One region of the Thalassotalea hakodatensis genome, then DNA from elsewhere that is predicted to be linked to it. Evidence: riboswitches for the same ligand, from Rfam matches in the RefSeq annotation. Region 1 holds a riboswitch; each other region holds the start of a gene.

Region 1 (7,464 bases):
GTTATCAATTACCCGCAACCTTGCTAAAGGGTATAACGATTGTTGTTTCTCCGCTGATTGCCTTGATGAAAGATCAGGTTGATAGCTTGAATAGGCAAGGTATTCCTGCTGCCTATGTTAATTCGTCATTGTCGAATGAACAAATACAAGACACTTTTAGCCGGCTCGCGAGTGGGAAATTAACCCTGCTATATGTTGCGCCAGAGCGATTAACACAGCATTATTTTTTACAAGGATTGCATAACTTACCGATTCGTTTATTTGCCATTGATGAAGCACATTGCATTTCACAATGGGGTCATGACTTTAGACCTGCATATACGCGACTATCGATATTAAAAGCGCAATTTCCTGCGATTCCTGTGGTGGCATTAACTGCAACCGCTGACGTGACAACTAGGAAAGATATTTTACAACAGCTAAATTTGCATGATCCTTATATTCAATTAGACAGCTTTGATCGGCCGAATATACGACTAACCATGGCAGAGAAATATCGAGGCGCCACGCAAGTGATAAGTTACATCAAAAAGCGTGGACAAGATGCGGGCATTATTTATTGTAGCAGTCGTTGGCAAGTAGAAAAATTAAGCGAAACCTTGGCAAAAGCAGGTATAAATTGTGCCGCTTATCATGCAGGAATGGAGCATAGTATTCGTGCAGTAGTACAAGATGGTTTCGCTAAAGATAATATTCAAGTGGTGGTGGCAACCGTTGCTTTTGGTTTAGGTATTAACAAGCCGAATATCCGCTTTGTTATTCATTTTGAACCACCAAGAACCCTAGAAGCCTACTATCAAGAAATTGGTCGGGCAGGACGAGACGGCCTTAATGCAGAGGCGCTATATTTACACGATGAAAAAGATGTTTCGCGTATCCAAAAGCGCATACAAGAAACGGAAAACGAACATAAGCGTAACGTAGAGTTATTAAGATTTGCCTCGGTAAATGATTTTGTTGAATCTCAAACGTGTCGTCGGCAGTTAGTACTGAATTATTTTGCGGAATTTACCACATCAGGTTGTGGCAATTGTGACATTTGCTTAGACCCACCAAGTCAATTTGATGGCTTGAAGGTTGCTCAAATGGTGTTATCGTGCGTATATCGTAGTAATCAACAACATAATGCAAATTATATTATTGATGTATTACGTGGCCAGTTAACAGAAGTCATTGCTCAGGCACAGCATCAACAATTATCAACGTTTGGTATTGGTCGAGATAAAACACCAGGGTATTGGTACGCGATTATTCGCCAATTGATACATTTAGGCTACTTACAACAAGATATAGCGAACCATTCAGCGCTGATGTTAACGCAAGCCTCTCGTTCGGTTTTAACCGGTGAGCAAGCCTTGAGTTTAGCAACGCCTAGATTACAAAAAGCCAGTTATTGGCGGCAGGATAAACAATCTGGGCAATATGACCGTGTATTATTTGCCAAGCTGCGTGAGTTGCGAAAAACCTTGGCAGACAGCGAAGACATACCGCCTTATATTGTGTTTAATGATGCGACGTTGTCGGAATTAGCGCGCTTTAAACCGAAAACACCGACAGAAATGCTCAATATCTCAGGGATAGGTCAAACAAAGTTAGCACGTTATGGTGCGCCGTTTTTAAGTGTAATAAATGAAGTAATCGATAAGTAAGGTAAGAAAAAGCGCTCATGGAGCGCTTTTAAAGAGAAATTATTTTAAACTCGCGTAATAAGCCGCTAAGTTTTTCATATCTTCATCAGTTAAAGGCATTGCCATACCTGTCATCATCGGATCTTTACGGGCACCTGATTTAAAGTCTTTTAATTGCTTATAAAGGTACTGTTCTTGTTGCCCTGCTAAATTAGGGTACATTGGCGTTGTAGATATGCCCGTTGCACCATGGCAAACGCCACAGGTTGCTGCTTTTTCTTTACCTTTGGCGATATCGCCTGCGAAAACCGGAGATGCCATCATCACAGTAGCAGCAATTGCTAACGTAAATATTTTCATGCCTATATCTCTCTATCTTTGATTAGAAAATTTAATTGCCTAGCCAGATTATATGAAAAAACAGCATAGCTGTCTCAGATTTTTTTGTATTATATGCAATAGATCAATATTTCCTAGAGGTAAATCAATTGTCTTGGTTTTTTAATAAAATAAAGTGGCAGCAACAAAATGATGTTATAAGCATTGATACTGAAAAAGTTGAGTCGTTATCACCTTTTACTTGGGAACAAGAAGACATTCCCGAAATATTTTCAGAAATATCGAGCGGCAATGAACAATTAACACTAAAAAGTACACACGTAGGCGCTGATCGTGTTAGTTATGAAGTCTGTTGGTTTGATTCGGTGTATTGGTTGCATTTTGAATGTTACAGTCAATCTATTTGGTTCGAGGCACTTGATTCAACAGCAATGAAAAATATTAACCCCTTATATGATTATTTAACAGGTAATGCATAATGGAAAAAATTCTTGTCAGTGCATGTTTAATGGGAGATCTGGTTAGATACGATGGTGGACATCAGCAGTTAGTCAATAAAACGTTCAAACAATGGCAGCATGAAGGTAGGCTAGTGAAGGTGTGCCCTGAAGTGGCGGGCGGGTTATCAACACCTAGAGCGCCGGCTGAAAGAGTGTTAAAGGACAATTTAGTAATAGATGTATCAGGAAAAGATGTGACTCACGCTTTTACCCGAGGGGCAAATATCGCGCTGTCGATTTGTCTTGAGCAACAGATTAAATACGCCTTATTAAAAGAATCTAGCCCTTCTTGCGGAAGCAATAGCATTTATGACGGGCGGTTTACTGGTAGCAAAATATCAGGGATGGGTTTAACGACCGAGCTACTACGACAACATGACATCGAAGTTTATAGTGAAAATACGGTGTTATTATTAGCTGAAAAGCTAACACGTAATGAAAAAAAGTTTAGCTAGCAACAGTAATTTTGTTACTGCTATGGCGCTGCATATCGACTACTAAAGTACGTGTATAATTAAGTACCGTATCGATATTCTGCGATAAGGTAAAATCATTTACTCCCATTGAGATCGTCATATGGGGCAACCTGACACCAGATTTGCTACTTACGAAGCGAAGCTTTTCAACACCTTGGCGTATTTTTTCGGCAATTTCACTGGCAATATTACGTTCTACTTCGGGTAATAAAATTAAAAACTCATCATGACCGGAACGTACAGGCAAACCGCTATCACCTACATAACTTCCAATTTTGTTGGCTATTTTTGACAATAATACATCGCTTATTAAACCGCCAAACTTTTCGCTTACTAAAGATAGCTTATCAACATTAACAACAATAGCCGCCACTTGCTTGTTAGGGTCTTCAAGTGTCCATTGTTCTAAGTTTTTATTTAATGCCTTGCGATTATATAAACCCGTTAACGGATCGAGGTAAATATCTTTTTTTATCTCGGCCAGTTCAGCTTTTAATAACTGTGATTGCTTTTTAGATATTATCAGTTGGTTAGAAAGTTGCTGTTGCTTCTGACGAAAACTTTTTGACGCTTGTTCGATTTGTTGAATAGCGCCAGTAATGGCTTTTTGATTATTAGATTTCAGATTAACGATATTGTGATCAAGCTTTTTCAACAGAGTATTCGCGCAATTCATCGACTGTTGATTATTATTCGCTAAACTATCTACTAATTCATCGATGTCTGTAACAATTTCTTCCCTAAACGTACTTTGGCCTAAAATATATTGTTTATATAGCTCTTGAATAACATATTCGTCTAGCTTTTTGCCTAAGGATAAATGTTGTTTTATTTGTTGGTTTAACGTTGGGTTTTTACCAATAATATATTCATAACAGATGGCGTAATTTATTGGAGATGCAGGAAGATGCCATTGCTGCAACTGCTTTATAGTCAGTGTTGATGTTTGCTCTGCTTTTTTGATGGAATCATGGTATTGCAAAATTACCCATCCCCTCAGTAAATACGAAAAATAAATTGTTATTGTTATAAGTTCATTCTCTAGTAATTTATAAAAAAGTGCTAGCGTTAATCGCAAATAAATGGAAATAAATAATACCAATCCACCCAAAGGAGTGAATGCTTAGCGCTGCATGGACGATAGTAGAATAAACAAATTTATGTTGCCGATGAAGTTCTAAGTTGATCAAATCTTAAATTCAATTGGTATAAATTCTCGCTAAGCGATCACTTTCTTAGACGGAATGGCATTAATGTTGTTCATTGAGACTTCGGTGAATAAAAAATTTAAGCGTAAACGGTGTAGTAGGTTTAAGGGGACAAGGGAGCACGCAAAGCTAGTGCTAAAAAGAAAGATATAACATAGGAAAAGCCTCAATAGACAAGCCCCCACTATGTCTAAATTCGGTAGTTCCGCTGCCATAGGTTTCCCCGTAGACCGGTAACTTTGCGTCTCTAGCTTTCGCTAGATTTGCCCTTATCGAGCTTTAGTAGCTCAAGAGACATTATATTCATAGATTTTTTCTTGTAAACCATAAATATTGTTTATATGGTAAACTTTATTTGTTTTTTAAATTAAACCCTTGAAATAAAGGGAATTGAAAACTCATCCGATGATTTATAAATTGTTTTTCTACAGTGTATTTTTGTATGTTTTTAGCGCGTCTCTTCTGGCGGAAGATACAGCCAGTACAGAGATATTACAGAATATTGCTGACGTTAATCGTTTCTACGAGGGCGATAGAGAATCAATGCCTTATCAAAGTGTATTAACACTTTCTCAGCGTGTTATTAAGCAACGTCATTTGTACCATAATAACACGTTGGCAAAAGTGTTTACTTTACTTGCAGATGCAGCGACAAATACTGGCGATCTCGCAAAGTCATTACAATTTGCTCAAGATGGGGTCACGTTATTGGGCGTTGACCAACAAATAAATTTAAGGCTTTTACTAAAAGTTGCAGCAGGATATTACTACAAAGGTAAGTTTAATAGCGCCAAAGAAGTTGCTGAACGAGCGGTGTCACAGGCACAAGCACTTAACCATGTTGAGTTATTAATCAATGCGTTAAGTTATCGGGCGATGGCCAACGCGTTATTAGCTGAACATGATAATGCATTAACTGATATTGAACGCATTGAGCTGTTACTTGCTGAGCAACCTAGGTTGTCAGATCGTATTTCTTTAATTAATTTATTGGCTAACGCGCATTATTATTTGGGAGACGATAATACCGCTATTTCTTTATATAATAAGGTGTTAAAACTTAGGTTTGAGTTGAATAAAGTGGCTAACATTGATCAAACCTATTATCACTTAGCGCGTTCTTATTTATCATTGGGCATGTTAGACGATGCTTACAATGCCTTTTGGGAAGCCTTAACCTACGCCCAAAAGAAACAAGCCCCTATTCGTATTGCTTATGCTCAGTCGGGCTTAGGGAAAGTACATTTTTTACAAACAGATTATCAACAAGCGTTAAACTTATTTAATAAAGCTGAATTGGGTTTTCGTGGTTACAATTTAACGCAACCGTATTTAACCGTTTTATTAGATTTAGCAAGAGTGCATGAAACATTAAATAACAAGTCAGAAAGTTATAGGTATTTAACGAAAGCTCAACGTATTTCTGCTTCAACTGAACTGACGGAAAAGCAAATTGTGTTACATTTAATGGCGGCAAAAATGTACCGTGATCTTGGTCAATTCGATAAAGCCTTAGCTGCTTATTTTCAATATACTGAGCAGGAAAAAGTGTTTAAACATTACGGCGAAAAAAATGTACTTCAAGAGGAAAAAAATCACGCTACAAGCCAAAAAAGTCGGAATTTTTCATTACAATTTGCCAACCAATCAACCTTAACGCAAGAATATCAATTCAAATATCAACAACAACAAAAACTGATTAGTTTATTGATATTTTTTGTTATTGTTTTGTTTGTTTTTTGTCTTTGGTTAGGAGTAAAGCTAAGAGCACTTAAATTAAAATACGTGTATGAAGAAGCGGAAAAGCCTATCGACTATATCGCTGGACCTAGCTACAGTAAAAAACTGTACCAATATCATTATAAAATGGCGCGAAAATTCGAGTACCCGTTAACTATAGGTTACTTCACGATTGAAAATTGGAATGAACTGACGTTTCAGTTTAATAAAAAAACCGTCGCAGAAGTCACATTGGCGTTATTTGAATTAATTTACAACGCTAAGGAAGAGTTTGTTCAAGTAGGGGTGATAAACGATGGCGAGTATTTATTTTTGGCACCACATCAACGGCCAGAAGAGTTACAGCAAAATTTAGAAAAGCTTGCCCAAGCAGTTAAACTACAATTCTTTGCAAACCTAGGTGAGTTTTCATTAAAAGTTCGGTACGATTGCCAGTCTCCCAGTGTGCAAGATATCGACCCATATATCTTTTTATCGCGAATAAGTGATGCAACTGTTCCTGATAGTCGTTTTAATGTGTAGGTTTTATGATGATGTTTTTATTGGCTGTCTTAGCCATATTTATAGCGGTAAGTGTGTATTTTTATTTTAAAGCTGAAGGTCTTCAACAGCAGTTGATTGCTGCAAAACGGGAGAGGAATAACGCTAAGAAAGAAGCCAAAGTGTTGTTAGAATCTGTAGCGGTTATCGCACGTAAAAATGAAGAGGTAGTGAAAAATCGAGCTCGGCAATTACAAGAAAGAGATACACAAATTGATGCAGAATTTCTTGATTTATTACATCCCTTTATCAACAATTATGCAGTAATTTATACTGAAGCCCTGCGTGAAAAAGGAAAATTACATAAAATTACGAAAAAATGTTTCGAAAGCTATCAAAAAGACAGTTACCGTAGATTCACAGGCCAAATTGGGGCAATGAAACCCCATATTAACAGAGCGTGGTCAGAAAATAATATTGCTGCATTAATCACATTTACCGAAGCAATTTTTTATTATTTAGAAAACCCTGAAAGCGAAGAGTAATAAACCCTTTTGAATAAATTGCTTGATGCTACTTAACCTCAGATTTGTGTAAAAACAGCTGCTAGAAAGTAAGTTGTTATCCCGAGCTCAGGTTACTTACTTTGATTGGCCTTTGTTTTTTAACAACTCGCGTAAATTTGCTACACCTGCTTTAGCAGTATGTTGCTTTTGTTCTTGCGTTTTTGTTGCCTTTTTTAATTCCCAGTTAAGATCGTCTTGTGGCAATTCATGTAAAAACCGGCTAGATTCTGTGCGTGAAACCTCGCCAAACTGTCTGCGTTCTCTGGCATAGGTGAAGGTAAGCTCTCGTTGAGCGCGAGTAACCCCCACATAAGCTAAGCGTCTTTCTTCTTCTACATTCCCTTCATCAATACTGGTTTGGTGAGGCAAAAGCCCTTCTTCCATACCAATTAAATAGACATAGGGGAACTCTAAACCTTTTGACGCGTGTAAAGTCATCAATTGCACTTGATCAGAAAATTCTTCTTCTTCGTTACGTTCCATCATGTCGCGAAGCGTTAAACGTGTCACAATTTGAGGCAAAGTCA
Region 2 (7,464 bases), 1.6 Mb from region 1:
AGTGGTCTAGCGTCATAATTGATTACTCCGAACTGTTCTATCGTTTCGCCAATTAATCTATTTTCATCATCAGCGGGAGCAATATGCGTTATTTTAGCAACGGCATCTATTATCGCTTTTTGAAAAGCAGGTTGTGGTTTAGCTGTGTTAGCAACAAGGTAAAAGCCGTCAGGGATATTCCAATTATCATGTACCGTTGCATCTCTCGCGGCAAGCGCAGGTCTAAATTCTGAGTTATCGGTATCAGTGGTTTCGTGTAAATCAAAATGCGCTAGTAGCTCAACGCCTAACTCATCAATGAACGACATTAACTTTTCAGATTCTGGCGCAGGGCTTGGTTGATAAAAAGAACGGTTTGGATCAATCGCTAAAGGGTTCCAGCGATTAATCGTTTCATACCCCCACGGACTAACACAAGGCGCAATGATAAAGTTGACCTGTTCATGAAAGTTTTCGGCAAATTGTTCTGCAAACAATAAAGCACCATGCACACCACTTGTTTCGTAGCCGTGAACACCACCAGTCACCAGCACCGTTGGTTTGTTGTTAGTATAGGCTTTAGAAACTAACGCTAACAAAGGATAAGCTTCTTCGTTATAAGGTAAGGCACCGTACTGTTTAACGGTAAAATGATCGGTTAATTGGTTTATTTTACTGACCACTTCTTGTTGATAACTTCGTTTTATTTGTTGTTTTTCACGCCATTGGGCTTTTTCTGCTGGCCCCCATTTAATACCGGGCTTGCCAATGGGGTAGAGAGTTTCGTTTTGCATAGGTTAATCTGTATTATTCGTGCGTTGGCAAGATTATACCGAAAGCCATGTATTATTCATCCCTCAGTTTATGTTAATCGAAATTTTCACTATGTTTTGTTACATCTATTCTCGATTAAACGCCGAGAGTTTACGATAAATTATACTTATATTGTATTGGATAGAGCGTTACACTAAAGCTATCTCTCGAAAGGATTTCTACGTTATGTATAAGCAAATACTGTTTCTTCTCACCCTCTCTACAATGTTGAGTAAGGTTATTATTGCTCAAGAGTATGAGACCATTGAACCACCAAGAAAATTAACAGCAAAACAAGCTGAAATAGCAGAGAAAAACTATCTTCAATATTGTGCTTTATGTCACGGTAAAGACAGACAAGGCCATGTGAACGACCATGCACCTTCATTAAAAAGCGCCAGTCTATTTCAGTCTGGTGTGCCTCATGCCATTTTAAGGCCAATGTCATATGGTCGAACTGGCACTCCAATGGGCGGCTATTTAGATGAGGTTGGTGGCCCTATGACATTAGAAGAAACATGGAACTTAACCTATTGGTTATTCGAAAAATCAGGCGTTGATCGGGTTAAATTGTCAACGAACCCTGTGCAAGGTGATATTAAAAAAGGCGAACGAGTCTATCAAAAAGAATGTTCAACTTGTCATGGCATCAACGGCGAAGGTATAACAGCTCCAGCTTTAGGAAATCCTTCAGCGCTAGCACACAACACCGATGAATTCATTCGTTATGCTATTCGACATGGTAGGAAAAATACCCCAATGAAAGCTTATCAAGGGATTTTACCAGAGCAATCAATTAACGATATTACCGCTTTTTTACGCAACAAAGCCAGTGGCTGGCAAGATAATAAGCCAGTATTAAAACAACTACCAACGCCTGCAGAATATGTGGTAAACCCTGAGGGTGAACACCCAAATTTCACGCTTAAAGATGATCAATATGTGATGGCTGAAGACCTATATAAAGCCTTAGAAAAAAAACAGAAAATGGTATTATTTGATACTCGTGTAACCTCGGTATGGCAAACCGCTCATATTAAAGGTTCCGTGCCATTACCTTATTATGCAGATCTTGATGCTATGATTGCAGACATCCCTACAGACGTTCAAATTGTTGCTTATTGTTCATGCCCGCGTGCTGCCGCTGATCATGTAGTCAATAAATTACGACATAAAGGTTTTACAAAAACAGCCGTTTTGTGGGAAGGTATTTTTGGTTGGATGCACCTTGGCTTCCCTGTCACTCGTGGTGATTTATCCACCCTTGATTAATCATGTAGATTATTGTTTTAGGAGTTTTTATGAAGTATGTTCGGTTAGGTAGTAGTTCATTAGAAGTATCAAATGTTTGTTTAGGTACCATGACATGGGGTAAACAAAATATACAACAAGACGCCAATGAACAACTAGACTACGCGCAATATCACGGAGTGAATTTTATCGACACCGCCGAAATGTACGCAGTACCACCTACCGCTGACACTTATGGTAAAACTGAACGTATTATTGGTCATTATTTACAAGCTAATCCTTCACGCCGAGAAAATTTAGTCATTGCTACAAAAGCGGCTGGCCCTGGACTTTCATACATACGGGGTGGCTCAGAGATAACACGGAAAGCGGTTATTCAAGCAGTTGATGATTCACTTAAGCGCTTAAGCACCGATCATATTGATCTATATCAGTTACATTGGCCGAATTACACCTCTCCTCACTTTGCTAAACATTGGCCAAATATGGTTGATTACACTGACGTGAACGCGACTGAAGAAATTGAGAAAATGCATGACATTCTGCAAGGGTTAGCCGACTGTGTTGCCGCAGGAAAAATTCGCTATTGCGGTTTATCAAATGATACACCTTGGGGAATAAATCAATATGTCAAACTAAGCGAGCAGCACAATTTACCGCGAGTTGTTTCAGTACAAAATGAATTTAATTTACTTCATACCAAAGATTGGCCGTATGTAATCGAAAACTGTATCCACGAAGATATTGCCTATTTACCTTGGTCACCATTAGCTTCTGGCGCGCTAACAGGTAAATACTTAAACGGAAGTAGACCAAAAGGTAGTAGATGGACCTTAATGCAAAGACATGGATTGTTTAGAGATACTGCGGCCGTTGAAAGCGCAGTTCAAAGCCTCAGCGATATTGCTAAGCAAATAAACCTTTCGCCAACTCAACTAGCGCTCGCGTGGGTAAATCAAGTAAAAGGGGTTACTTCAACCATTATTGGTGCAACCAGTATGGCGCAATTAGAAGAGAATATTGCTGCGTTCGAACTTTCATTAAATGAGACAACACTTAATCAGATAGATCAGTGGTTAAAAACCTACCCATCACCCTATTAGTGCTTTTATTAACACTGACTAACTACACCAGAGAAAAAGATAGGTCGAGATACCAATTACATCAAAAGCATACCTTGTTGTAATTGGTATATATTGTTATTTCGTTAACCTTCTACGTTTGTACATAAACAATCCGGTAATTAAAGCAAGTAACATTATCCCGAAAGAATGAGGCTCTGATATTTTCACTACTTCAATATTCATATCGGTGGGCTTCGGGCTATTATCATCTGAAAAATTTGGTGCTTGAACAAAACCCTTGTTCTGATTTACTGGATCTTGATTTCCATTTTCACCAGTAGAACTGCCACGGTTATTAAACGCACCTCCCGCATTGCCTTGATCTCCACCACCGTTACCTTGACCTTGTTGTTGCTCTTCACCGCCTATTGGCAAATTACCCAAGTTATTATCGGTCACAGAACCGTTATTTAGCTCTTCTTCGCCAGAGCCTCCCGTAGAGTTGGTATTTTCTTGACGAAACACTCGTTCAACAGCTTGTTTAGCCAGTAAGGCAGCTTTTTCTTTACCCAGCGAAATCAGAGCCAATGGAACAGCAGATTTTATTGGTTGTTCAATAAACGATTCTGCAATATTGTTACTGGCAAAAAACAGCGGTGTAGAAGCATTTGTTCGGTTAATCACTGGAATTAGCTGACCAGAAGCTGTGCCAGTAGCCAATGAGAACACCGGTGCATTATTTTGAGAAAACCCTGAAGCAATTGGCGTATTAGCAACAATGCCTGTACGACGAGCAAAGTTTCCTAAATAAGTATTACCGGCAATACCGGTAAGCCATTGTTTAGTTTCACCCACAATAACCCCGCCAAGATCCGCAGAAACAAATTGTGGTGCAGCATAAGTATCAATTGCCAACGTAGGCTTATTGACCACATTAATAGTTAATGAAAATTCAGTTGCCATTACATTAGCTGCGCTAACTACTCGAACCGTAACAGCAACATCTTCATCAACTTCATTGACATAAACAAAGAGTTCGTTCTGATTAAAAACACCTGTAACAGCATTATTATCGCTGATAACTTCAAAGATACGACCTTGTTGATTCAAGTCATCAATCGGAATAGAAAACATCGAATTTTCATGGGCAAGTACACTATTGTTAGCCATACCAAGCAATGAAAAATGTGCATTATCACTGGTAAAACCGGTCGCTTTATTTTGAAAGTCATAAATATTTGCTGTTGAAACACTGCTCAATCCCAGTAATGCAGCAAAACTTAACACTTTAGCTTGTTGAATAAGTTGATAATTCAAGTGATGATCCTCGTTTGTATATAATTTACAAAAACTATTAACGTCAAAATGTAATGATGACAACAGACAAGGATTGGGTAAGCTCAATTCTCTGCAACCCCGCTACCATAGTATTTACCTTAGGTCGGAAGCTTTGCGTATATGGGTTTCACCATACTTGCCTTTTACAAATATCGAATTAATAGTAATCTTTAATACGTTTTGCGTCAACAAAACGATCGTTTTGTTTAAAAAACCATCAAACAACTTTCACATTAAAATGTATATTATCCATTTAATTAATTGATTAAAAAGATAAAAACTTTAATTCATTTTCTACACCTTATAACAATGCATTAACGCTATTAACAAATCATTGATAATTATATTTTATACAATATACTTACAGCTGTATTTTATATACAAATTATAATAACGATGATAAAAAAAGGAAACAACGTGAAAACTCCACAACAGATACTCTGTGCTGGTTTAGCTGTTAGCGCCTGTTTAAGTTATACAGCATTTGCTAATGAACAAATCACACCAAATATACTTTCTAAAACTTCAGCAAAGCCTTTGCTAACATCACATGCAGCAAAACAGTTACAAGATAGTAAACAACAAGATATCAGCCCCCCTAGGCAAATATCACCAAAACAATTCGAACTATTACTACAGACAAAACAAACACTAAACGATCATTATCGCTCTGATCCAAAAACGCTTAATCGCTCAATGCGCTCTCCGATTAAAGCAATGCAAAGTAGCGGTTGTACCAATGCCAATGAATTACAATCATTATCAGATGGTGCTCTAGTGAATGCCGTAGTTAATGGTGATTTAACTTCATGTCTTTATGGATTATTTGACGCTAACCTAGTTGGCACATCTGTATTCTCAGATCAAAGCTTACAAACCATTGCTGATGCCATAACAGATCTACTTTCTACTGGTTATGACGGAACTGACACCACAAAGGCTGCTCAATTAGAAAAATTAGTCATTTACTTACGTGCTATGTTCTGGGCTGAGTGGGGCACAAATAGAGTATTCGATAGTCAGTTTACCAATACGCTTGAGCAAGCATTTAACCTATACATTTCAGGTGAAAACTTTGTTAATTATAACGGCGAAGCAACCAGAGATTTTATGGTCAGATATGAGATGCTCATTTTATTACGTAGCTCTGGTACTAATAACCTACCCTATTTAACGCGATTAACAGAAAGCTTACTTGGCTATGCTTCAACCGTAAACCGTGCTGATGATTGGGGTGTTTATTATGAAGAAAATGGTGTTACCCAGATCTTGACACATTTATTTAATACCTCGAGTGAAGATGCCAGCGCATTAGAACAATTAGTACAAAATCAACCTGAGTTACTTACCAATTTATCTTCTTTTGTATTAAACGAAGGTCAATGGCTTGTTGGTCACACACGGGAATATCAATGGGGTGATAGTGTTAATGAACTCGCCCGCTTTTTAAAATTTGGCGGCACGATTGCCGATACCGTTAGACCCGCCATTATCACCATACTAAATAACTACGATTACCAAGGCGCGGGTAGTATGGGTTGGTTAAAGGCACAAACGGCTGTGATAGCATATGATTCACAGAACTGTGATCTCTATGGCAATGCCTGTAGCTTCGATTTAGAAGCAACGATTTTATCTGGCAGCCACACCTGTAGCACAACCCTGAAGCTTCGTTATCAAGAACCTATTGATGAAGTAAACCGCGATCAAATTTGTGTGCAACTTGCCGAACAAGAAACAGCTTTTCATCAAATGTTTCAAACGGCTAAAGATACACCAGTAAGCAATGATCATAATACTGATTTAGAAGTTGTTATTTTTAGTTCATACACTGATTATGACAATTACGCAGGAACCTTCTTCGGAATCAGTACTGATAATGGCGGTATGTATTTAGAAGGTGAGCCTGCTACGCCAGGTAATCAAGCACGCTTTATTGCCCACCAAGCAACCTGGCTACCAACGTTTCAAGTGTGGAATTTACAACATGAATACGTGCATTACCTTGATGGAAGGTTCAACCTGTGGGGCAGCTTTTCAGATCAAGCTGATAACAGTGTTTGGTGGAGTGAAGGGTTAGCTGAGTATCTTTCTCAACCTAACAACAACAGCAATGCACTAGCCGCTGCTGCAAATAAAACCTACGCGTTAAGTGAGCTATTTCAAACCACTTATGCCAATGGCAATACTGAGAGAATTTATCATTGGGGCTATTTAGCAACACGCTTTATGATGGAACAAAATCGTGCTGATATTGATAACACATTGTTACCTACGTTTCGTGCAGCCAAATATGTAGTTTCAACTGCTGAATGTGCATTTGATTGGGGTTGGAAATCGAAAACAGAAGCCATCGAAAATAATTGGTACTGGGCCTATGACGACAGTGAATGGGCAAGCGGCAGTTGGGTTTGGACTTGCGGCCAACCAAATGAAGAACAACCTGAGCTACCTAACTTCACACCTTATCAAGACATTATTACCACTTGGGGCGTTAATTTCGATGCACAATTTAACGAGTGGTTAGACTGTATTATTGCTGGCAATGGCGAATGCCAAGCCGTAGAAAATAACCCTGCTGATATCGACGGAAATCAACAAGTGGACAGCCGAGATATTGCAGCTTTCAGTCGTATGTTGCGCCAACAAGGCAGTTTATCACTTGAATATGACTTTAACCAAGACGGTATCGTTGATAGACGAGACATTCGCAGCATGATGTCATTATGTGACCAAGCTCGCTGTACAATTGTCCAATAACCAAAGGAAAACACTATGAAATCATTTATTATTAGCTTGCTTACGCTCTTCACGTTAAATTGCCACGCAACCCTTATAGAACTTAAATTAGATCAAACATCGTATCAACAAGGTGATACCGTCACCGCAACGATTGTCGCTAAAAACTTTCCTTATACCTTAGGCGGGTTTGCAGGAGAAATGAACTTTGATGACAATGCATTAGCGTTAACAAGTTGGCAATTTGGTCAAGGCTTTGATGATGGCTTCGGCAGCTACT
Region 3 (7,464 bases), 1.9 Mb from region 1:
ACAAGATCTAGTTGAATGGCAGCTACGTGTCGCAGCTGATGAAGCCTTACCAAAAACACAAGACCAACTTGAGATCCACGGACATGCTTTTGAAGCACGTATTTACGCTGAAGATGCCAATAATGACTTTTTACCAGCCACTGGCAATTTAAGCTTTCTACGTACGCCACAAGAAAGCAAATATGTTCGAGTGGATACCGGCGTACGCCAAGGAGATGAAGTCAGTGTTTTTTATGATCCAATGATAGCTAAACTTATTGTTTGGGATGAAAATCGTGACAAAGCACTACAACGTTTAACGAAAGCACTGACAGAATACCGTATTAATGGTGTGGTCACTAATCTCGATTTCCTATATAACTTAGCAACTTGCCAAGCGTTCATAAACCGCAATATTGATACTGGTTTTATCGAAAAACATCACGATGATATTTTTCACGATACCGAGCAAGCACTAACCAACGAATTACCAATGGCTGCTCTGTATTTAGTGCTCTCTTTAGCTGAACGCTCTAAAACACACGCTAAAAGTACGACAGATCCTCACTCTCCTTGGAATCACACCAATGCTTGGCGACTTAATGAAGCCCACATTCATAAGCTAACATTAGCGCATAATGACACTCACTACCCCGTTATTGTTGAGCAAAAGCGAATGGGGAATCGACGCTACTACATAATCACTGTTGAGCATCATGCATTTCAAGGACGTACATTAGACTGTCAAGGAACAATAGTTGGTGATGAACTTTCTACCAGTATTGACGGTTATCGCAGTCAAGCAACGATAAGTCGTGAAGGCGATAATATCAGTTTATATAGATCAAATGGCGTGTTTAATTTTACTTATATACGCCCTGATTGTGGGTTAAGTAACGCTGAAGATAATGCAAACGGCTTAACTGCGCCTATGAACGGAACCATGGTCAGCGTATTAATTAATCAAGGAGATACGGTTACGAAAGATCAACCATTAATGATCATGGAAGCAATGAAAATGGAGCATACTATTAAGGCACCTACAGATGGCATAATCGATACAGTTTATTATCAAACTGGCGATATGGTAGATGGCGGCGCTGAACTATTAGCGTTTACGCCCAAGGAGCAAGGCTGATGGCACTACCTAAATCAGTAAAAATTGTTGAAGTTGGCCCAAGAGACGGCTTACAAAATGAAAAAGAACTCGTTGCCGCAAAAGATAAAATACAGTTAATTAACAAACTGAGTAACGCCGGATTAAGCTATATCGAAGCTGCAAGCTTTGTGTCGCCTAAATGGGTACCACAAATGGCAACCTCTTCCGACGTAATGGCAGGTATAGAACGAAAAACAAACGTCACGTATGCGGCATTAACTCCTAATTTAAAAGGCTTTGAAGCAGCGCTTGCTGCAGGTGTTTCAGAAGTTGCTATTTTTGGTGCTGCTTCAGAAGCATTTAGCCAAAAAAATATTAATTGCTCAATAGATGAAAGCCTAGCGCGATTTGAACCTGTTATTCGTGCCGCAAAGCAACATGGCATACTTGTACGAGGTTATGTTTCTTGCGTAGTTGGTTGTCCTTACGATGGTTATATTGCACCAGATACAGTGGCTGAGGTTGCTGAAAAGTTATACAAAATGGGCTGCTATGAAGTTTCACTTGGTGACACAATTGGCGTAGGTACTGTAGCCAGTGTCAATAAAATGTTACAGGCAGTAAGCGCCCGAATCCCCGTAAAGCACCTTGCTGTTCACTTTCATGATACCTACGGTCAAGCGTTAACGAATATTTACGCCGCGTTACAACACGGCGTAAGTGTTGTCGACTCAGCCATTGCTGGCTTAGGCGGTTGCCCTTATGCTAAGGGTGCTTCAGGTAATGTAGCAACAGAAGACGTTGTTTATATGCTAAATGGCTTAGCGATAGAAACAGGGATTAACTTCGATACCTTACTTGAAGCAGGCTGGTATATCAGTAACAAACTCGGCAAGGCACCGGTTTCAAAAGTTTCAAATGCATTTTTAGCTAAATGCGAATAGCTTTACTTTTATAATCATTCAAATTTTAATGATCAACTGCAACACTCGTTGATCTTACATTTAGCAAGGAGTTAATCATGGCGGGTTTTGACAAAGTAGTGTCGAGCTATGAAGAAGCATTAGCAGGGCTAGAAGATAACATGACAGTTATTGCTGGCGGTTTTGGCTTATGCGGTATACCGGAAAATCTTATTACAGAGATCAAACGTAAAGGCACAAAAGGGTTAACCGTTGTTTCAAATAACTGCGGTGTTGATGATTTTGGTTTAGGGGTATTACTGCCTAATCGACAAATAAAAAAAATACTCGCTTCATATGTTGGCGAAAATGCTGAGTTTGAGCGACAAATGATGAGTGGTGAACTTGAAGTTATCTTAACTCCTCAAGGTACACTCGCTGAGAAAATGCGCGCAGGTGGCGCAGGTATTCCTGCATTTTATACCGCCACAGGTTATGGTACACCTGTGGCCGAAGGTAAAGAAGAACGTGAATTTGATGGTCGTCACTATATATTAGAAAAAGCCATTACCGGTGACTTTGCCATCGTAAAAGCATGGAAAGCAGACCGATACGGAAACCTTGTGTTTAGAAAAACCGCACGTAACTTCAACCCTATGGCTGCTACTGCAGGCAAAATAACCGTAGTTGAAGTAGAAGAAATCGTTGAGCCGGGTGAGTTAGCACCTGATGAAATTCACACCCCTGGCATTTACGTTAACCGTCTCATTAAAGGGACGTTTGAGAAACGCATCGAACAACGCACAATTAGAAGCGCATAAGGAGTTAACATGGCTTTATCTAGAGAACAAATTGCGCAACGCGTAGCACAAGAACTGCAAGATGGTTTTTACGTAAATCTTGGCATAGGCATTCCTACATTAGTCGCCAATTACGTACCCAATGGCATGGAAGTCATGTTGCAATCTGAAAATGGTTTACTTGGCATGGGTCAATTTCCTACTGAAGACGAAATAGACGCTGACTTAATCAATGCTGGTAAGCAAACAGTAACCACCGCTAAGGGAGCATCAATTTTTGATTCAGCAGAATCATTTGCTATGATCCGTGGTGGGCATGTTGACCTCACTGTATTAGGCGCTTTTGAAGTTGACGTTCAGGGCAATATTGCTTCATATATGATCCCTGGTAAGTTGATTAAAGGCATGGGTGGTGCAATGGACTTAGTTGCAGGTGCTGAAAACATTATTGTTACTATGACCCATGCGTCTAAGCACGGGGAATCTAAGTTACTCTCGCAATGTACCTTACCATTAACAGGTAAAGGCTGTATCAACAAAGTGCTAACTGATTTAGCCTTTATCGAAATCAAAGATAATAGCTTTCATCTGGTTGAACGTGCACCTGGTGTATCTGTAGAAGAGATTAAAGCGTTAACTGCTGGTGAACTTGTTATACCTGAAAATGTACCTGAGATGACATTTATATAACTTTTACCAATAAATTTATTAGTAAATATAATAAAAAAAGAGCTTTAATGCTCTTTTTTTATAAGAATTAGAAAGTCATATGTAATGTTTCCATATATCCTACAAGAGAAAGTTATATCTAACACATTGTAAAATATACATTTATAGTAAAAACTTAACATTCAACATACTTGCCAATTTCACAAGACTTGATTTTATCTTACAAATTAGTGATACTGAAATTGACAAAGAAAAGGCAAAACATGCGAAAACATGTTACGCAAAACCACCGGTCTAAGGATAATTTAATTTATCTATGACAGCGGAGTTACCGAGTTCAATTAGGTACGTCCTGTGGTTTTTTCTTTTAATAAACTCAACTTGAATTAAAGGTTATTAAAATGAAAAAATTATTACTAGTTTCAACTATTACAGCGTTAACAATGACGTCTATCGTTTCTGCTCCTAAAGCAGAAGCATCGAATATAGCTCAAAGCTTATGTGAGTATGTAGCTGCAGATGATAAGAAGCGTATGCGCTCATTTTTAAGAACGAATAAAATCAAAATCCGCAGAGTTTTTGATGGTATTCAATGTAATGGTCAAAACTTACTGGTATTTGCTTCTGCAAGAGGTGCGGTTGAAACAGGTTCTATGATAGTAAGTAAGCTACCAAAGAAAGTTGTTTCAGAGAACCTTGCAAATCTCCAGAGTGGATCGCAACCATTGATAGATGCCGCTAACGAACGCGTTAGCAGCTAAAATTATTTTTTAGTAGGCGTTATTTGTTAAATCAATAGCTTTACTAGTTTATAATTCTTCTGTCGACTTAAAAAAGCCAGCTAATGCTGGCTTTTTTTTCAACTCAACAAAAGTAGCCTTTACTTTTATAAGCCTTTTATTAATTTAAATGTTCGTGTTGGTTACCATTGTTTATACAGAACGATTTTTAAACCCAGCTAACATTATTTAACCTGAGCTCGGGATAAGAAGTTAGCGAATCAACAGAAACGGTAAGCTTTTTATTTATCACACTGTTCTAGCACGGAGTTTTTTCTTAGTGCAAGGAAAATTTGTGCGTCAATAACGTGTCTATTGCAAATACATTTAACGCAGTAATAAGGAAAAACAACGGCTAGAAAGTAAGTTGTTATCCCTAGCTCAAGTTATTTAACTTGGTAATCTTTAAAATAAACGATAAACTCTCGTTAATTGATAGAATAGATACCGTGATTAATTTGTGACGTACCGATCGCGCCAGCATGAAAAAAACGCATTAGTATTAACTGGGGGTGGTGCAAGAGCTGCCTATCAAGTTGGTGTGCTGTCTGCAATTTCAAAATTTTCCCCACGGCATCACCCTATCCCTTTTTCAATTATTTGCGGTACCTCTGCCGGAGCGATCAACTCAACCGGTTTAGCCTGTTATGCATCTTGCTTTCAACTTGGCGTTAAAAAACTTGAATGGGTATGGAAGAACTTAACAACAAGCAGGATATATCATAGTGACCCTGCTCGTGTATTTAGTCATATATACCGTGGTATATTAGCGAGCTTTCAAGCAGATTATGCAAACAAATCGGCGCACAGCTTACTTAACAATGCACCATTAAGAGCCTTACTAACAGATGTTGTTGACTTTCAGCGTATAGACAATAATCTATTAAAAGGACATTTACGCGCGCTTTCAGTCACTGCGTCTAGTTATAGTAGTGGTGATTCCATTAGTTTTTTTCAATCAAGTGAAACCATTTCTCCTTGGTTTCGAGCTAAACGAAAAGGCTTACCCTGTCAGATAAATAGTGATCATTTACTTGCTTCAGCAGCGATTCCACTATTGTTCCCGTCGATCAAACTTGGAAAAGAACATTTTGGTGACGGCTCTATTCATCAACTATCTCCGTTGAGCCCTGCAATACATTTAGGCGGTGAGAAGCTATTTATTATCGGTGTTGAACAACCGTCAGAACCATTACATCCTAAGGAAAACAATCCACATCCTCCAACAAGCGCGACCATCGCAGGTCATTTACTAGATGGCATTTTTTCAGACACTTTGCAAAGTGACTTAGAACGTCTCAAACGTGTAAATAAAACACTTTCGTTAATCCCAGAAGAAAAAAAAATAGCACAAGAAGGCTTAAAATCAATAGAGACATTAGTAATAAACCCAAGCCACGACTTCAATGCAATAGCAGTAGAGCATTATCATCAAATGCCAATATCAATTCGACTGCTTCTTAGGGCGATGGGCATCAGCAATGATCCTGAATCAAGTATCATTAGCTACCTGTTATTTGATCGCACCTATTGCCATCAACTCATTAAACTCGGCTTTCAAGATGCACTAGAGAACGAAACACGTATTCGTGAATTTTTATCGCTTAAATGAACGTAGTAAATCTTTCAAGCTAACGCAAATGCAGAGATATGGGGATTGAGCAAAAGAAACCTATTATACCAATTCGCATAAATATTCGGTCATTCAGCGAGAATTAAACGCTTTAGAGGCACGGCGTTGATTGCAGAGAATGGTTATTCAGGAGAACGTGCTCCTGCGTTCTCTAATAAGCTACATCCTTGTAGCGTCCTTGTTAAAATCAACAACACAGGCTATGAAGCGTTTAAACTCGCCCTTTGGGAGCGTGTTAGAGGCGCGATAATTGCGCAAAACGTGTTTGATGTAGAACAACTATACCTGCAAACGTTTCGCTTATTCTCCCACCTCTGACATCGCACTGAACTGACTTAATCTTTATGCGAGTTGGTATTACGCTAACCCCCTTCATGCATAAAACGTTCAACCCGCTCAACACGTCTTGGTTTGCCACGAATAATCAAGGTATCATCCGCTAACAAAATGGTATTTTCATCAGGCTGTTCGGTTTCAAAACCAGCTCTTCTCAATGCAACCACGGTTACGCGGCGTGTGGCTAAGTTCAAAGATTGTAAGGTTCGCCCTACCGCATAAGAATGGCCAGTTAAATTCACCGCATTAGCAAATTCTATACGGTCCATAGCATCAGGGCTCATATCTGTATGTTCCCCCTGAAAAAAGCCATGCAGATGACTGTAATGACTTTTCCTTTCCTTCTGTACTCGTTTAACGATATGCGAAAATGGCACGCCTGAAAGTGACAACACTTGTGAAACCAACATCAAGCTCCCTTCAAGGCTTTCAGGCACTACTTGATCTGCACCAGCAGCTTGTAATTTATCAAGCTGATCATCATTACGAGTTCGTACTAAAATAGGTACATTAGGTGATAAACTTCGTACTTTACGTATCACTTCTATCGACTGTTTATCTTCACCAAACGCGATGACGACAAGTTTAGCCGTCGACAACTTAGCCGCCTCTAACAATTCAGTTTGTCGGGACGAGCCAAATAACACATTTTCTCCCGCTTCACGCGCTTTTCGCGTACGTAAGGGGTCCATATCAATGGCAACAAAATCAATACCTTCTTGTTTTAAAAACCGACTAACCGTTTGACCGATACGACCAAAACCACAAATAATCACATGCTCTTTCAGTTCTGTATTAACTTCTAACTCTTTAAATGCTTGTAAGTCTTCGTGATCAGTTTTTTGTTCATTGGCTAGCCACTTTCCCCAATTTCGAGCATTATCAACCATAAATGGCGTTACCGCCATGCTCAAAATACCTGCCCCAATCAATAAAGAAGCAACATCAAGAGGTAATACATTGACTTGTGTAGCAAGCGCAATTAACACAAAGCCAAATTCCCCCATTTGTGCGAGCATGATCCCAGCTGCCCAAGCATCTTTTCCTTGTTCACCAGCTTTTACTGCTAAAATTCTTATCACGACCACTTTTAGTAGCATCAAACCAACAACCAAGCTGACAATGGTCAAAGGTGAAGACACCAACACATTAATATCTAATTTCATCCCAACTGTCACAAAAAACAAACCAAGCAATATATCTCGGTAAGGTCGTATGTCAGCTTCTAGTTGGTGCTTATATTGGCTTTCTCCTAACATCATGCCCG

Evidence for each region. Region 1 has a riboswitch for cyclic di-GMP ahead of QUE72_RS18450 (diguanylate cyclase domain-containing protein). Riboswitches for the same ligand answer to the same signal wherever they lie in the genome.
Region 2: linked by a shared signal. The riboswitch ahead of QUE72_RS11495 (hypothetical protein) and the one ahead of QUE72_RS18450 (diguanylate cyclase domain-containing protein) in region 1 are both predicted to bind cyclic di-GMP.
Region 3: linked by a shared signal. The riboswitch ahead of QUE72_RS07905 (DUF3718 domain-containing protein) and the one ahead of QUE72_RS18450 (diguanylate cyclase domain-containing protein) in region 1 are both predicted to bind cyclic di-GMP.

Annotation. Positions count from the first base shown of each region.
Region 1 is NZ_AP027365.1:4,162,811-4,170,274, reverse strand. It holds gene recQ (DNA helicase RecQ) at 1-1,649, shown strand, start outside; gene QUE72_RS18465 (c-type cytochrome) at 1,689-1,988, opposite strand; gene QUE72_RS18460 (DUF3630 family protein) at 2,117-2,446, shown strand; gene QUE72_RS18455 (DUF523 domain-containing protein) at 2,446-2,922, shown strand; gene QUE72_RS18450 (diguanylate cyclase domain-containing protein) at 2,915-3,925, opposite strand; cyclic di-GMP riboswitch class I at 4,347-4,429, opposite strand; gene QUE72_RS18445 (tetratricopeptide repeat protein) at 4,590-6,413, shown strand; gene QUE72_RS18440 (hypothetical protein) at 6,419-6,916, shown strand; gene rep (DNA helicase Rep) at 7,013-7,464, opposite strand, start outside.
Region 2 is NZ_AP027365.1:2,608,782-2,616,245, forward strand. It holds gene QUE72_RS11480 (M14 family metallopeptidase) at 1-773, opposite strand, end outside; gene QUE72_RS11485 (c-type cytochrome) at 979-2,064, shown strand; gene QUE72_RS11490 (aldo/keto reductase) at 2,094-3,146, shown strand; gene QUE72_RS11495 (hypothetical protein) at 3,243-4,424, opposite strand; cyclic di-GMP riboswitch class I at 4,514-4,596, opposite strand; gene QUE72_RS11500 (collagenase) at 4,863-7,205, shown strand; gene QUE72_RS11505 (cohesin domain-containing protein) at 7,221-7,464, shown strand, end outside.
Region 3 is NZ_AP027365.1:1,800,860-1,808,323, reverse strand. It holds gene QUE72_RS07925 (acetyl/propionyl/methylcrotonyl-CoA carboxylase subunit alpha) at 1-1,117, shown strand, start outside; gene QUE72_RS07920 (hydroxymethylglutaryl-CoA lyase) at 1,117-2,022, shown strand; gene QUE72_RS07915 (CoA transferase subunit A) at 2,100-2,801, shown strand; gene QUE72_RS07910 (3-oxoacid CoA-transferase subunit B) at 2,811-3,470, shown strand; cyclic di-GMP riboswitch class I at 3,695-3,785, shown strand; gene QUE72_RS07905 (DUF3718 domain-containing protein) at 3,851-4,210, shown strand; gene QUE72_RS07900 (patatin-like phospholipase family protein) at 4,689-5,840, shown strand; gene QUE72_RS07895 (monovalent cation:proton antiporter family protein) at 6,224-7,464, opposite strand, start outside.